DNA from 2 places in the Stenotrophomonas maltophilia group sp. P373 genome. Region 2 is predicted to be linked to the other one. Evidence: predicted binding sites of a transcription regulator. Region 2 holds the regulator's gene; the other holds the start of a gene.
The links. The regulator FliA, encoded in region 2, starts transcription of late flagellar genes. The targets are predictions, from matches to a motif close to TAAAGTTTNNCNNNCNNNGGCCGATAA.
Positions count from the first base shown of each region.

Region 1 (6,648 bases), 740 kb from region 2:
GGCTTTAGGCGTGTAAAGGAGACTGCTCACGATGGTGAGCTTGTCTTTACTAATGGAAAGATATTTATTTCAAGGGATGTGGATGGCCATAATGGTGGTGCTTGGAAGGCAGCGAAATCGGTGAAGGCGCTAGGTAGCCGAGATACCCGGCTTGGTACGTTTGATTCTAGTTTGAAAAGGATAGGGGGGTGAACTTTGAGTGGGTCTTCTTGGGTGGTTCGTGGTAAGACGATCAAGGATTTAATTGAGGAGCTTATGACTTTTGAGGATCAAGGCATGTATGTAGAGATTTCAGTTGATGGTGGTGATACCGTTCGGCCGATAAGCTTGGTTGGGAAAGATGGAGGGAAGTGCGTGCTGTTCTATTTCGGTGATGACGCTTAGTGCTAGGTATTTCCTTAGTCTTTCTTTCTGGGCTGATTCTTAGGAGTCATTGCCTCTGACTGGTCTGCCGCCTCGGCGCTTCTCAGAAAATGGTCTGTTGATCTGTGCTTCCGCCGCGCGTCGACGCATCGGGCGGACCGGAGGCGTCGTGTTAAAAGCGGTGTCGAATGGTGGCAATGGTCCATGGTGGCAATCTGCCCATGAACAGCACTCGCCTTCTGGTTTCCGAACCGCTGGCGCTCGGCCCGATTGCTTTGCTATCGGGCGGGGGGCGGGGACGATCCGTATGTACAGGTGTCGTCCGGCACCGCGTGGAAAGCCGACGGTCACACCAGTGCAAGCAAGGCCGACGGCAGCTATATGTTTATAGCAGGAAGTGATGATGAGGCGTTGGGGTTATAGTGATTACGTGAGGTCGGTAAGCTCTGATGTGGAAGAGGGCATGGGTAAGTTGGGCTATGACTTCGGCCAAGCTATTCTATTTGCATATTCTTCTCTCGAGTTGAAGTTGGAGAATTTTCCCGAGGAGGAGATTTTTGCGCTAACTGCGCTTCTTGCTTGCATATTGGATAGGGGGGCTTTGTCGCTTTGTGAGGTTGAGGATGAGATTCCATTTAAGTTTGCAGGAAGTTGCGCGGACGACAGCGTCGGTAATGCCTCTCAGGCGTTGAATGGAGCCGAGCTCGTAGATTTCTTGGGCGACTTGGAGCGAGTAAAGGTGGCGCTGAGTGCATGAGTAGTACGGTGTTGTTTCGCACACTTAGAGTTTAGCTTTCATTGAGATTTATTCGTTATCTTTTGAGCGAAATGTGGGTGTGGGAATAAATGGTGTGGTCTGGGGTTTTGTGTGCAATTGATTGGGATGCGCCGATTGTTCCTGGCGTATCCATGGCAGCCATACCTCTGCATGCGTCATACGGTGATCTGGACGCGGCTATTGCTGCATTTCTGATCGACGCGGATGCTCAGTTGTACAGGTTTAAGGACGGGCCTGATCTTCGTCTGGAAAGGTATGGTCCTGACGAGCATGGAAACGGCGGGCTCCCGTTCTCCCTGCTTGGCGGTGATCGCACTGGTGATATGGCTGCGCTCTCTATTACGATCGGCGACTGGGGTGTGCGGGCGATCAAGGTTTACGCATTGGGGATGCCGTGGGATGTCGTTGCACGTAAGTCCTATCGTGGACTTGCAGCAGGTTCAGTTGGCATTGGAAGTCTGGTTTCAGATTTTCTTGGCTTCACCGAGTTGCATTTCGATGAAGCAGAGGAGTGGTTCTGTAGCGGAGGTCAGTACGCTGCCCTCGAAATTTCCGGTTGGGGTGTGCCGCTTGAGGATGAGCCGGAGCAGGTCGTGACTGCAATCTGCGTCGTGGCTTGAGAGTGTTTATGGTCGTTGCATTGAGTTCGAGTAAGGCCGCGCTGAGTACAGGCGGGGTGGGACTCAATAGCCGAGATGCTACGTGGTAAGCGGTCTTGAGTGATTTCGTGTCGAGTTTGGATGAAAAATAATGAGAGCAAGGATTGAACCCACCTTCGGCAGCGCCGTCGGTGAAGCGGTACAGAGCACAGATGCAACCTCTGATGGGCCGAGCGAGAAGGACGCACTGGCGATCGTGGTAGGAGACCGGTTCTCCACCTACCTCCACTACTGGAGGCTGTACGACGCAAGCGGCAGGGCGCCAAGGCGCTGGAACTGGCCGGCATTCCTGTTCTCGTCACTCTGGTTCTTCTTCCGGCGCATGCATGCGTGGGGCGCGATCTGGTTCATCCTTTCGCCGTTGCTGATGACCACCTTCGTGCTGCTGGGGCTGCCATGGTTGTCCTTGCTCTCCTTCGTGGTGTTTCGCGTACTTGCAGGAATCCTGGCGAATCCGCTGTACCTGGCGCATTGCCGAAGGATTGTCCGCAAGGTTGATGCCGAGCATCGCGGGGCACATCGGAGGCACCTTGAGCTGCAGAAGGCTGGTGGTGTCAGCTACACCGCTCTGGTGATCGCCTTGGCGGTAACGGCCTCACAGAACACCCTGATCAAACTGATCGTTGGTTCGATATCAGAGCCAACGCCCACGCAGTCTGCTCTGCACGTGGCGGCGAACCCGCCGGATCTGCCGGACCCGCAGATGGAGGAAGCGGAGCAGGTCGAGTACCAGGAGCAAATGCGTGCGATTGCAATGACGGCGTGGCCAGCAGGTGTTCCCATCGAGGGCAATGCCTGCATTGTCGAGCTGCGACTGGCGCCCCCGGGGCGAGTACTGGAGGCCAATGTTCTGGAGCCCTGCACGTTGAGCGAGGAGCAGCGCGAGATGATGCTGGGCGAGATCAGGCGCACGGACTTCACGATCGAGGGGAAGATGCGGTTCTTCAACAGGCATACCCTCATCGGCTTGCGCAGGTAATGAGCATTTCGCTGTTTCTCGAAGTCGAAGCCGGTGCAGATCTGGCTGCCGTGCTGCACGCTCTGGATTCGATCCAGGCCGAGTACTCCGACGGTACTGACGGTCTGCGCGGATATCTTCCAGCATCCAACACCGGCTTCGGGATCGTCGACCCGCCGGAAGCTGTCGTAGCGGAAGGGATTAGGCCTCGTGGCAGGTGGGCCTGCTGGGTTCGTTCCATTTCCGCGCGTGCAGGTTTGAAAGCGCCTGGGAGGAAATCTGCCACTTCATCAAGCGTTACGCCGCGGCGTGCGGGTTCCGGTTTGTGCTCTCTTTCCAGTTCGAGAGCATCTATGCGGCAAGGCTCGGGAAGGATCTGATCTTCCCGGGGCCAGCTGCCCCGTAATGCCGCGCAACGGGCTGGCAGGTCCCTGTCTGATCCCATTCTCGCTACCCGTGGCGATATACCTTATGGATACAGCGCCTTCGTGGGTTGTCTGATTTCACACCTGTCTGCACAGTTCCAGAGTTTTAGATCGATATAATAATATCGACCCATAAAGTTTCCCCTGCCTGCGCCGCCATCGATCGTACGGCCATGATCAAGGGAATTGAGATGCTCGCCTTACGCAACCTCCGTGTGGGATCCCGGCTGGGGGCCGGGTTCGGTTTGCTGCTGCTGTTCATCGTGGCCATCGTCGGCCTGGCGCTGTACGGAAACCATCTGAAGTCTGCCCAGTTCTCGAAAGTGGTGGACGTAAATATGGTGAAGATGCGGCTGTTGAACGAGATGCTGGATACCAACAACGCGGTGCTGATGCATCGCCGGCTGATGGTGATCAAGCGCGGTGAGGATTTCGACAAGGATTATCAGAAGGCGCAGGAGCTGTCGCAGACCTACGACGGTATCTGGGCCAAGTACATCAAGATTCCACGCGATGCCACCGGTGATGCCCTGGTGGCGAAGATCGACGCGGCACGCAAGGCCACCGACGCCTCCACCCAGCATCTGCACGAGCGCATGAAGGCCGGTGATTTCGACGGTGCGGCCAAGGAACTGCTCGCCGAGCACGGCCTGGCTGCCGCATGGAATGAGACGATCTCGACCCTGCTGCGGCATCAGGAGACACTGACCGCGCGCAGCCGCGAGGAATACCGTTCAACCGAATCCTGGACCGGCACGCTGTCGATCGTGTTCGGCGTGCTGAGCCTGATACTGGGCTCGCTGGCCGCGTGGGCCATCACCCGCAGCCTGACCCGCCCGCTGGAAGGTGCGGTGAAGCTGGCCGACGGCATCGCCAACGGGCGGCTGGACAACAGCATCGACGCGTCCGGCAACGATGAGGTGACGCAGCTGCTCAGGTCGATGCAGCGCATGCAGGCGCAGTTGCAGTCGGTGATGGCGGCGCAGGGCGAGCTGGCCCGCCAGCACGATGCCGGCAGCCTCAGCTATCGCATGGACGAGGCTGCCTTCCCCGGCGACTACGGGCGCATGGTGCACGAGACGAATGCGCTGGTCGGCTCGCATGTGCAGGTGCAGAACCGGCTGATCGAAGTGATGAAGCATTACGCCCGTGGCGACCTGTCGGTGGACATGGATCCGCTGCCGGGCGAGAAGGCGGCGATCACCCAGGCAATGGACGAGACCAAGACCAGCCTGTCGGCGATCAACTGCGAGATCCGCCGGCTGGCGACGGCCGCGGCGGCGGGCGACTTCAGCCTGCGCGGCGATGAAGATCGCTTCGCCTATGATTTCCGCGACATGGTGGCAGGGCTCAATCGCCTGATGCAGACCACCGACGAGAACCTGGTGCAGGTGTCGACGCTGCTGCAGGCGATCTCGCGCGGTGACCTCACCGTACGCATGCAGGGTGACTTCCACGGCGTGTTCGCCCGCATGCGCGATGACTGCAATGCCACCGTCGATCAGCTCAAGCAGATTGTCGGCCGCATCCAGTCCAGTGCGTCCAGCATCAACCTCGCAGCAGGCGAGATTGCCTCGGGCAACACCGATCTGTCGCGGCGTACCGAACAGCAGGCGGCAAACCTGGAAGAGACCGCAGCATCGATGGAGGAACTGACCTCCACCGTGAAGCAGAACGCCGAGCATGCACGCCAGGCCAATCAGCTCGCCATCGGCGCGCACGGTGTCGCCTCGCAGGGCGGCGAGGTGGTCGGCCAGGTGGTCACCACGATGTCGGCCATCGAAGCCTCGTCGAAGAAGATCGCCGAGATCATCAGTGTCATCGACGGCATCGCCTTCCAGACCAACATCCTGGCCTTGAACGCGGCGGTGGAAGCCGCGCGTGCAGGCGAGCAGGGCAGGGGCTTTGCGGTGGTGGCCAGTGAGGTGCGCACGCTGGCACAGCGCTCGGCCGGAGCGGCCAAGGAGATCAAGGGCCTGATCGAGGATTCGGTCGGCAAGGTCGCCGATGGATCGGCGCTGGTCCGCCAGGCAGGCACCACGATGGGAGAGATCGTGGCGTCGGTGCAGCGCGTGACCGACATCATGGCTGATATCTCCGCCGCATCGCAGGAGCAGAGCTCGGGCATCGAGCAGGTGAACCAGGCTGTGGTGCAGATGGATGAGACCACGCAGCAGAATGCGGCGCTGGTGGAAGAGGCCAGTGCAGCGGCACGCTCGATGGAAGAGCAGGCCAACCTGCTGGCTGAGGCGGTTTCGGTGTTCCGCACGGGTGCGGCGACGGCAGCGGCGGTGGTACGCCCCGCATTGGCAGCGGTAGCTGCGACGGTCACCCCGGTACGCCGGCCCGCTGCGCTTTCACCCCGCATCGAACCGACACTGGCGGCCAATGCCGGTGGTTGGGAAGAGTTCTAGAACGTGGCACGCCGGTAGGGAGACGGCGCCCATCACGATGGCTGATCGTGATGGGCGCGGATTTTCTTCCTGAACGCGCGATGGCCGATGAGGTGGCGGACACGCGCATTTCACCTTGGGTTGCCAACCGCGGGAGGACACTTGTGCCATACCGGAACTCAGGAGATGGCCATGAAGACCTCGACCCGATTGCTTGTGCTGGGCACCCTGCTGGCGGCTTCGTCGGTGGCCGGCGCGCAGACGTATGGGCCGCGCGATGAGGGACGCAAGTTCAACGACGGCAGCCGCGTGGTCTGCAAGAACGTGGAAGTGCAGCGCAACTCGCGCGATCCGAACCGCATCGCCGGTACGGCCACCGGCGCGGTGATCGGCGGCCTGCTGGGCAACCAGGTGGGCGGCGGCAATGGCAAGAAGCTCGCTACCGTGGCCGGTGCTGTTGCCGGTGGCGCGGCCGGTCGCCAGATCCAGGGCAACAGCCAGCAGAAGAATGGCGACCGCGTGGTCGAGCGCCGCTGCGAACGCGTCTATCGCTGATCGATCGCCGACAGCCCCAGTTTTCCCCTTCCACATCGCAGTACTTGAACGCCGGCCCCGCGCCGGCGTTCTTCGTTGCAGGAAAAGGGGACGGAGGGGATTAAGTCGCAATCTCCCAAACCGGCCGGTTACGACTTAATTCCCTCCGTCCCCTTTTTTGCGAGGAGGCGCCAGGTGGCGAGGCTGCCGTAGAGCAGCAGCAGGACGGTGAGGGTGATCAGTTCGTGGCTGATGTCGGCCAGGCGGGCGTCCATCTGGTTCAGGCGCACCATCAGGTTGATGCCCGAGGTGGTCGGCAGCAGCTGTGCCAGCCAGACCAGCGGTTGCGGCGTCATCACCGCCGGCCACGACAGGTTGGCGAGGAAAAACAGCGGGATCGAGGTGGCGATGATGTACTGGAAGGCGCGTTCGCGGGTACGGAAGAAGCTGCCGATGAACAGGCCGAACGCCACCGTCGCGGCGATGAACAAGGTGCCGCCCAGCAGCTGGCCCAGCGGGTTGCCTCCTCGTGGATAGT
Region 1 is NZ_CM129994.1:1,308,039-1,314,686, forward strand. Features, by position in the region: gene ACSYHF_RS06015 (hemagglutinin repeat-containing protein) at 1-192, shown strand, start outside; gene ACSYHF_RS06020 (hypothetical protein) at 827-1,120, shown strand; gene ACSYHF_RS06025 (hypothetical protein) at 1,210-1,761, shown strand; gene ACSYHF_RS06030 (DUF2628 domain-containing protein) at 1,892-2,779, shown strand; gene ACSYHF_RS06035 (methyl-accepting chemotaxis protein) at 3,375-5,597, shown strand; gene ACSYHF_RS06040 (glycine zipper 2TM domain-containing protein) at 5,763-6,131, shown strand; gene ACSYHF_RS06045 (ABC transporter permease) at 6,260-6,648, opposite strand, start outside.
Region 1: the regulator FliA is predicted to act here: its motif matches at 3,317-3,343, upstream of ACSYHF_RS06035 (methyl-accepting chemotaxis protein).

Region 2 (6,648 bases):
GCAGCACCTGCTGGCCAACCTGGCCAAGAGCGCGCCCAAGCTCGTCGAAGATCTGACGCCCAAGGCGCTGCCGCTGTCGGCGGTGGTGCGCGTGCTGCAGAACCTGCTGGTGGAGCGCATTCCGATCCGCCAGCTGCGCAAGATCGCCGAAGCGCTGGTCGAACATGCGCCCGCCAGCCAGGACCCGGCCGTGCTGACCGCCGCGGTGCGCACCGCACTGGGCCGCTTCATCGTGCAGGAGATCGCCGGAATGTCGGCGGAGCTGCCGGTGTTCACCCTCAACCCGCAATTGGAACGTGTCTTGCAGGAGTCCACGCAGGGCAACGGCGCCGCGCTGGAACCCGGACTCGCTGAGCGACTGCACCAGAGCCTGGCCGAATGTGTCAGCAAGCAGGAAGCCCGCAACGAGCCCGCGGTCGTGCTGGTACCTGGCCCGGTGCGCGCCGCGCTGGCCCGCCTGGTCCGCCACAGCGTTCCGTCGCTGTCGGTCCTGGCCTACAGCGAGGTGCCGGAGGACAAGCGCCTGAAGCTGGTCGGAACGATCAGCTGACGCCCGCCCGCCGATGCGCCAGAAAACAGACACCACTTTCGAACCAACGCAACTGACAGACACCAAGGGGAACCCGCACCGTGCAGACCACCGACCACCCGAGTTCCCCGACCGCCACCCCGCCGTCTTCGCCCCGTGACCACAGCATGAAAATCAAACGATTCGTCGCCGCCGACATGCGCTCGGCCATGAACCTGGTGCGCAAGGAACATGGTCCTGACGCCGTGATCCTGTCCAACCGCCGGATCGAGGAAGGCATCGAGATCGTCGCCGCCGCCAACTACGACGAGAGCGCGGTACAGCGTGCACTGGAAGCCTCGCGCCGTGACGTCGCACCGCCGCCGGCACCCAAGCCGCGCACCGCCGCCGACGCGGTGATCGCCGCCGTCACCCGCCGCCGCAGCAGCACCCCGGCACCGGAACCGGTTGCCGCCACCACCTCGGCGGTGGCCGCCCTCGCCCGTGCAGCAGTGGGCGCTACCGGCCGCACCCTGGACAGCGCCGACGAGATCGTGCCGACCCGCGGCAGCACCGGCTTTGCCGCCACGCTGGCACGCGCCGCCGTCAATGAGCCGGCGCTGCCGGACCAGATCTTCGCCCCGTTCGCCGAAGCCATCGTCGCACCGGCACCCGCCAGCGCCACGCCGGCCAACCGCGCCCGCTTCCAGATCGACCCGCCGCACGAGGCGCATCACGAAAGCGCGGCCCCGGCCGTGCAGCCGCCGCCGCTGCCGACCGCAGCCCTGGCCGAAACGCAGCCGGAGGTCGCCGCAAGCGAACCGGCGTTGGCCGATGCCACCGTCGAAACCGCACCGACGCCGACGCTTGCCCCAGCCCCGGTCCTGACCGTGGTCGCCCAGGACGACGCCGAGATCCGCCAGCTGCGCCAGGAAGTGGCCGGCATGCGCCAGGTGATCGAGCGCGAAATGAACCGCTTCACCGACGAGCGCCTGCGCGGCTGCCCGGTGCGCGCCACCGCGCTGGACCTGATGGACGAGTACGGCTTCGATGCTGGCCTGGCCCGCGACGTCGCCATGCAGATTCCGCTGGAGACCGAGGCGCACCGAGGCCGCGGCCTGATGCTGGGGCTGATCTCGCGCAAGCTGCCGATCGCCCCGGTCGACCCGCTGGAGGAAGGCGGCGTGATCGCGCTGGTAGGCCCGACCGGCGCCGGCAAGACCACCACCATCGCCAAGCTGGCCTCGCGCTTCGCCGAGAAGCACGCGCCGCGTGACGTCGCCCTGGTCACCACCGACACCACCCGCATCGGCGCCCGCGAGCAGCTGTATGGCTATGGCAGGCAGCTCGGCATCGCCGTCCACGAGGCCAACAGCGGCACCGACCTGGACCAGCTGCTGGAACGCCTGAAGGACTACAAGCTGGTACTGATCGACACCGCCGGGCTGGGCCCGCGCGACCGCGCGCTGGCCGCCCAGCTGCAGTGGCTGCGCGCCGCCCGCCAGGTGCGCACCCTGCTGGTGCTGCCGGCCAACACCAGCTTCGGCGACATGGACGAGGTGGTCCGCCGCTTCGGTGCCGCCAACCTGCAGGGCCTGGTGCTGAGCAAGCTGGACGAAACCGGCCGCTTCGGCAACGCCCTGTCGGTGGCCGTGGACCATGCCCTGCCGATCACCTGGGTGACCGATGGCCAGGACGTTCCGGACGACCTGCACCGGGCAAGTGCGGCCAATCTCGTACTTCGCCTTGAAGATTTGCGCCGAGCGGCCGATATGCCCTGCAACCCGGAGTTGAACCATGCCGTCGCGTGAGTACGCCAAGCTGACCAAGACCTTCCCGCTGTCGGCCACCCGCAGCGAGCCGCTCGGCCCTGTGCGCACCATCGCCGTGACCGGCGGCAAGGGCGGCGTGGGCAAGACCAACGTGTCGGCCAACCTGGCCGTGGCGCTGGCCGGCATGGGCAAGCGCACGCTGCTGCTGGACGCCGACCTCGGCCTGGCCAACATCGACGTGATCCTGGGCTTGAACCCCACCTTTACGCTGGCCGACCTGGTGGCCGGCCGCTGCTCGCTGGACGATGTCATCGTCGAAGGCCCGAACGGCGTGCTGGTGGTCCCGGCCGCGTCCGGCCGCCGGCACATGGCCGAGCTGGCCCCGGCCGAGCACGTCGGCCTGGTCAACGTGTTCTCCGAGCTGGAGCGCGAGCTGGACATCATGGTGGTGGACACCGCCGCGGGCATCACCGACGGCGTGCTGACCTTCTGCCAGGCCGCGCAGGACACCGTGGTCGTGGTCTGTGACGAGCCGGCGTCGATCACCGACGCCTACGCGCTGATCAAGGTGCTGTCGCGTGAACGGGGCGTGGACCGCATCCAGGTGGTGGCCAACATGGTGCGCGACCCCAACGAGGGCCGCGTGCTGTACGAGAAGCTGACCCGCGTCTGCGAGAAGTTCCTCGCCGATGTCTCGCTGAACTACCTGGGCTGCGTGCCGCAGGATGACTGGCTGCGCCTGTCGGTGCAGCGCCAGCAGCCGGTGGTGAAGGCCTACCCGTCCAGCCCGTCCGCACTGGCGATCACCGAGATCGCGCGCCGCACGGCCCGCTGGCAGGCGCCGACCGAACCACGCGGCGGCGTCGAGTTCTTCCTCGAACGCATCCTCAAGCAGCGCGGGGTGGCGGCATGAAAGGCGCGGCCCAGTACAGGGAAGTCCAGCGCTCGGCAGCCAACGAGGTCATCGCCCAGCACTCGGACCTGGTGCGGCGCATCGCCCACCATCTGGCCGCGCGCCTGCCGGCCAGCGTCGAAGTCGACGACCTGATCCAGGCGGGCATGATGGGCCTGATCGAGGCTTCGCGCAGCTACGACGCCGACCAGGGCGCCTCGTTCGAGACCTATGCCTCGATCCGTATCCGTGGCTCGATGATCGACGAGATCCGCCGTGGCGACTGGGTGCCGCGCTCGGTGCACCGCCGTGCACGCGATGCTGCGGCCACCATCCGCCGCCTGGAACAGAGCAGCGGCCGCGCCGCCAGCGCCACCGAAGTGGCCGCCGCGATGGAGATGCCACTGCCCGAATACCTGCGCCTGATGGAAGACGCCGCGCGTGGCCAGGTGCTGAGCCTGGAGTCGCGCATTGAGGACCAGGGCGAGCTGGACACGGTCGCACAGGGTGGCCCGACCCCGCAGCAGGTGCTGGAGCGCAGCGAGTTCGGCCGCGAGCTGGGCAAGGCCATCGGCCATCTGCCCGAGCGCGAACAGCTGGTGCTCTCGCTCTACTACGAGCAGGAACTCAACCTGAAGGAGATCGGCGCGGTGCTAGGCGTAAGCGAGTCGCGGGTCTGCCAGATCCACGGCCAGGCCGTGCTGCGCCTGCGCGGCCGGCTGAAGGTATTCGAGGCCGTCGACGCCGGCCTCGAAGAATGAACATCCCCGAGGCAGCTGCCCCCGGCCGCCCGGAATGAACAACAAAGGAACTCTGCTTTGAACAAGAACATGCGCATCCTGATCGTCGACGACTTCTCGACCATGCGTCGCATCGTCAAGAACCTGCTGGGCGATCTGGGCTTCACCAACACCGCCGAAGCCGAGGACGGGCATGCCGCGCTGTCGCTGCTGCAGAGCCAGCCGTTCGATTTCGTGGTCACCGACTGGAACATGCCGGTCATGACCGGCATCGAGCTGCTCAAGGCGATTCGTGCCGACGCCAAGCTGAAGACCCTGCCGGTGCTGATGGTCACCGCCGAAGCCAAGCGCGAGCAGATCATCGAAGCGGCCCAGAACGGCGTGAACGGCTACATCATCAAGCCGTTCACCGCGCAGACGCTGGAAGAGAAGCTCGGCAAGATCTTCGAACGCCTGGCGGCCAGTGCCTGATGGATACCACGGTCGACAGGAATGCCCTCGCCCTGCGCCTGCAGGAAGCACTGGACGCACTGGAGTCCGGTGACGAAACCGCCTGGCGGCAACGCATCGACGGACTGGTCGCGCTGCGCACGCAGCCGATGATGAGCGGCCTCTCGCGGCTGGCCCGCGAGCTCGGGCAGGCCCTGGGTGAACTGCCGACCGTGCCCAGCGAGGCCGGCGAACTGGACGATGCCTGCGCACGCCTGGACCACGTGGTGGCGATGACCGAACAGGCAACGCACCGCACCCTGGACCTGGCCGAGGAATGCCGCAGCCTGACCGAACAGCTGCGCGCCGAAGGCCTGCAGCCGGGCCAGGATGCACAGCTCGAGCGCATCCGCCACAACCTCACCGAGATCGCCCTGACCCAGAGCTACCAGGACCTGACGGGGCAGATCATCCGTCGCGTGGTCGGCATCGTCCGCCGTGTGCATGAGGGCTTCGGCGCGCTCGGCCTGCCGCCGGAACAGCATCGCACCGATCCGGAACTGGCCGGGCCGGCACTGAAGGGACTGGACCGCCACGCGGTCTCGCAGAACGACGCCGACGACCTGCTGTCGGACCTGGGGCTGTAAGCATGAGCGCGGTATCCGACGACATCACTGCCGATTTCATCATCGAGGCGCAGGAAATCCTGGATCGCCTGGGCGAACAGCTGGTGTCGCTGGAGCAGGCACCACAGGACACCGAGCAACTCAACGCGGTGTTCCGGGGCTACCACACGCTCAAGGGCGGCGCCGGCTTCCTCGGCGTCACCGCCATGGTCGAGTTGTGCCACGCCGCCGAAGAAGCGCTGGGCATCGCGCGCGCGGGCCAGGCCGTGCTGCAGGCCCATCACTTCGATGCCGCCCAGCAATCGCTGGACTACCTGCAAGCGATGCTGGATGCAGTTTCCTCCGGCACCGAGCCGGGCTATGCGCCGCCGGAGCTGATCGCCCAGTTCGACATGCATGGCGGTGCCGTGGCTGCACCCGCCGCCGCAGCAGCTCCCGCTGCGGGTGGCAGCGACCTGATCACCGACGACGAGTTCGAGGCCCTGCTCGACCAGCTGCACGGCGGCAACGCACCGACTGCGGTGGCGCCGGCAAGGAAGGCCGACGACGGCCTGATCAGCGAAGACGAGTTCGAAGCCCTGCTCGACCAGCTGCACGGTGGCGCCGCACCCGGCGCCAAGCCCATCGCTGCGGCAGCGCCCGCACCGATCGCGGCACCACGCCCACTGGCCGCACCGGCCGCACCGGCACCTGCAGCGGCGACCAAGCCGGCCGCCAAGCCGCTGGCCGAGGCCGAACACACCGTGCGCGTGGACACCAAGCGCCTGGACGCGATCGTCAATCTGATCGGCGAACTGGTGCTGTCACGCAACCGGCTCAAGACCCTGCGTGCGCGCCTGCGCGACGAGGAACTGGACCGCGCCGTGTCCACCCTGGACATCGCCACCGCGCGCCTGCAGTCGGCGGTGATGCGTACCCGCATGCAGCCGGTGGGCAAGGTCTTCTCGCGCTTCCCCAAGGTCGCCCGAGACGTTGCCCGCTCGCTGAAGAAGGAAGTGGACCTGGAGCTGATCGGCGCCGAGACCGAGCTCGACCGCAACCTGGTCGAAGCGCTGGCCGACCCGCTGGTGCACCTGGTCCGCAACGCCATCGACCATGGCGTGGAAATGCCCGACCTGCGCGAAGCACAGGGCAAGCCGCGGATGGGCCATGTGCGGTTGTCGGCGCAGCAGGAAGGTGACTACGTCAGCATCGAGGTGCAGGACGATGGCGCCGGCATCGACCCGGAAAAGCTGCGCGCGAAGGCACGCGAGAAGGGCCTGATCGATCCGGAGGCCGCCGCCCGCCTGAGCAGCGAGGAGTGCCTGCACCTGGTGTTCCTGCCCGGCTTCTCGACCAAACAGCAGGTCACGGATATCTCCGGCCGCGGCGTTGGCATGGACGTGGTGCAGTCGCGCATCCGCGAACTGAGTGGCCAGATCCAGATCCAGTCGGAGCTGGGCCGCGGCAGCCGCTTCCTGATCCGAGTGCCGCTCACCCTGGCGATCCTGCCGACCCTGCTGGTGCAGGCCGGCGAAGACGTCTATGCGCTGCCGCTGGCGCGCGTGATGGAAGTGCTGCACGCACCGCGCACCTCGCTGGGCTGGTTCGATGGCCGCGCCGTGCTCGACCGCCGTTCGCACACGCTGCCACTGGTCGATCTGCGCCAGTGGCTGGATGTGACGCCCGCCGCGTCGACCCT
Region 2 is NZ_CM129994.1:2,052,481-2,059,128, reverse strand. Features, by position in the region: gene flhA (flagellar biosynthesis protein FlhA) at 1-550, shown strand, start outside; gene flhF (flagellar biosynthesis protein FlhF) at 697-2,319, shown strand; gene ACSYHF_RS09500 (MinD/ParA family ATP-binding protein) at 2,306-3,193, shown strand; gene ACSYHF_RS09495 (RNA polymerase sigma factor FliA) at 3,190-3,933, shown strand; gene cheY (chemotaxis response regulator CheY) at 3,991-4,383, shown strand; gene ACSYHF_RS09485 (protein phosphatase CheZ) at 4,383-4,988, shown strand; gene ACSYHF_RS09480 (chemotaxis protein CheA) at 4,991-6,648, shown strand, end outside.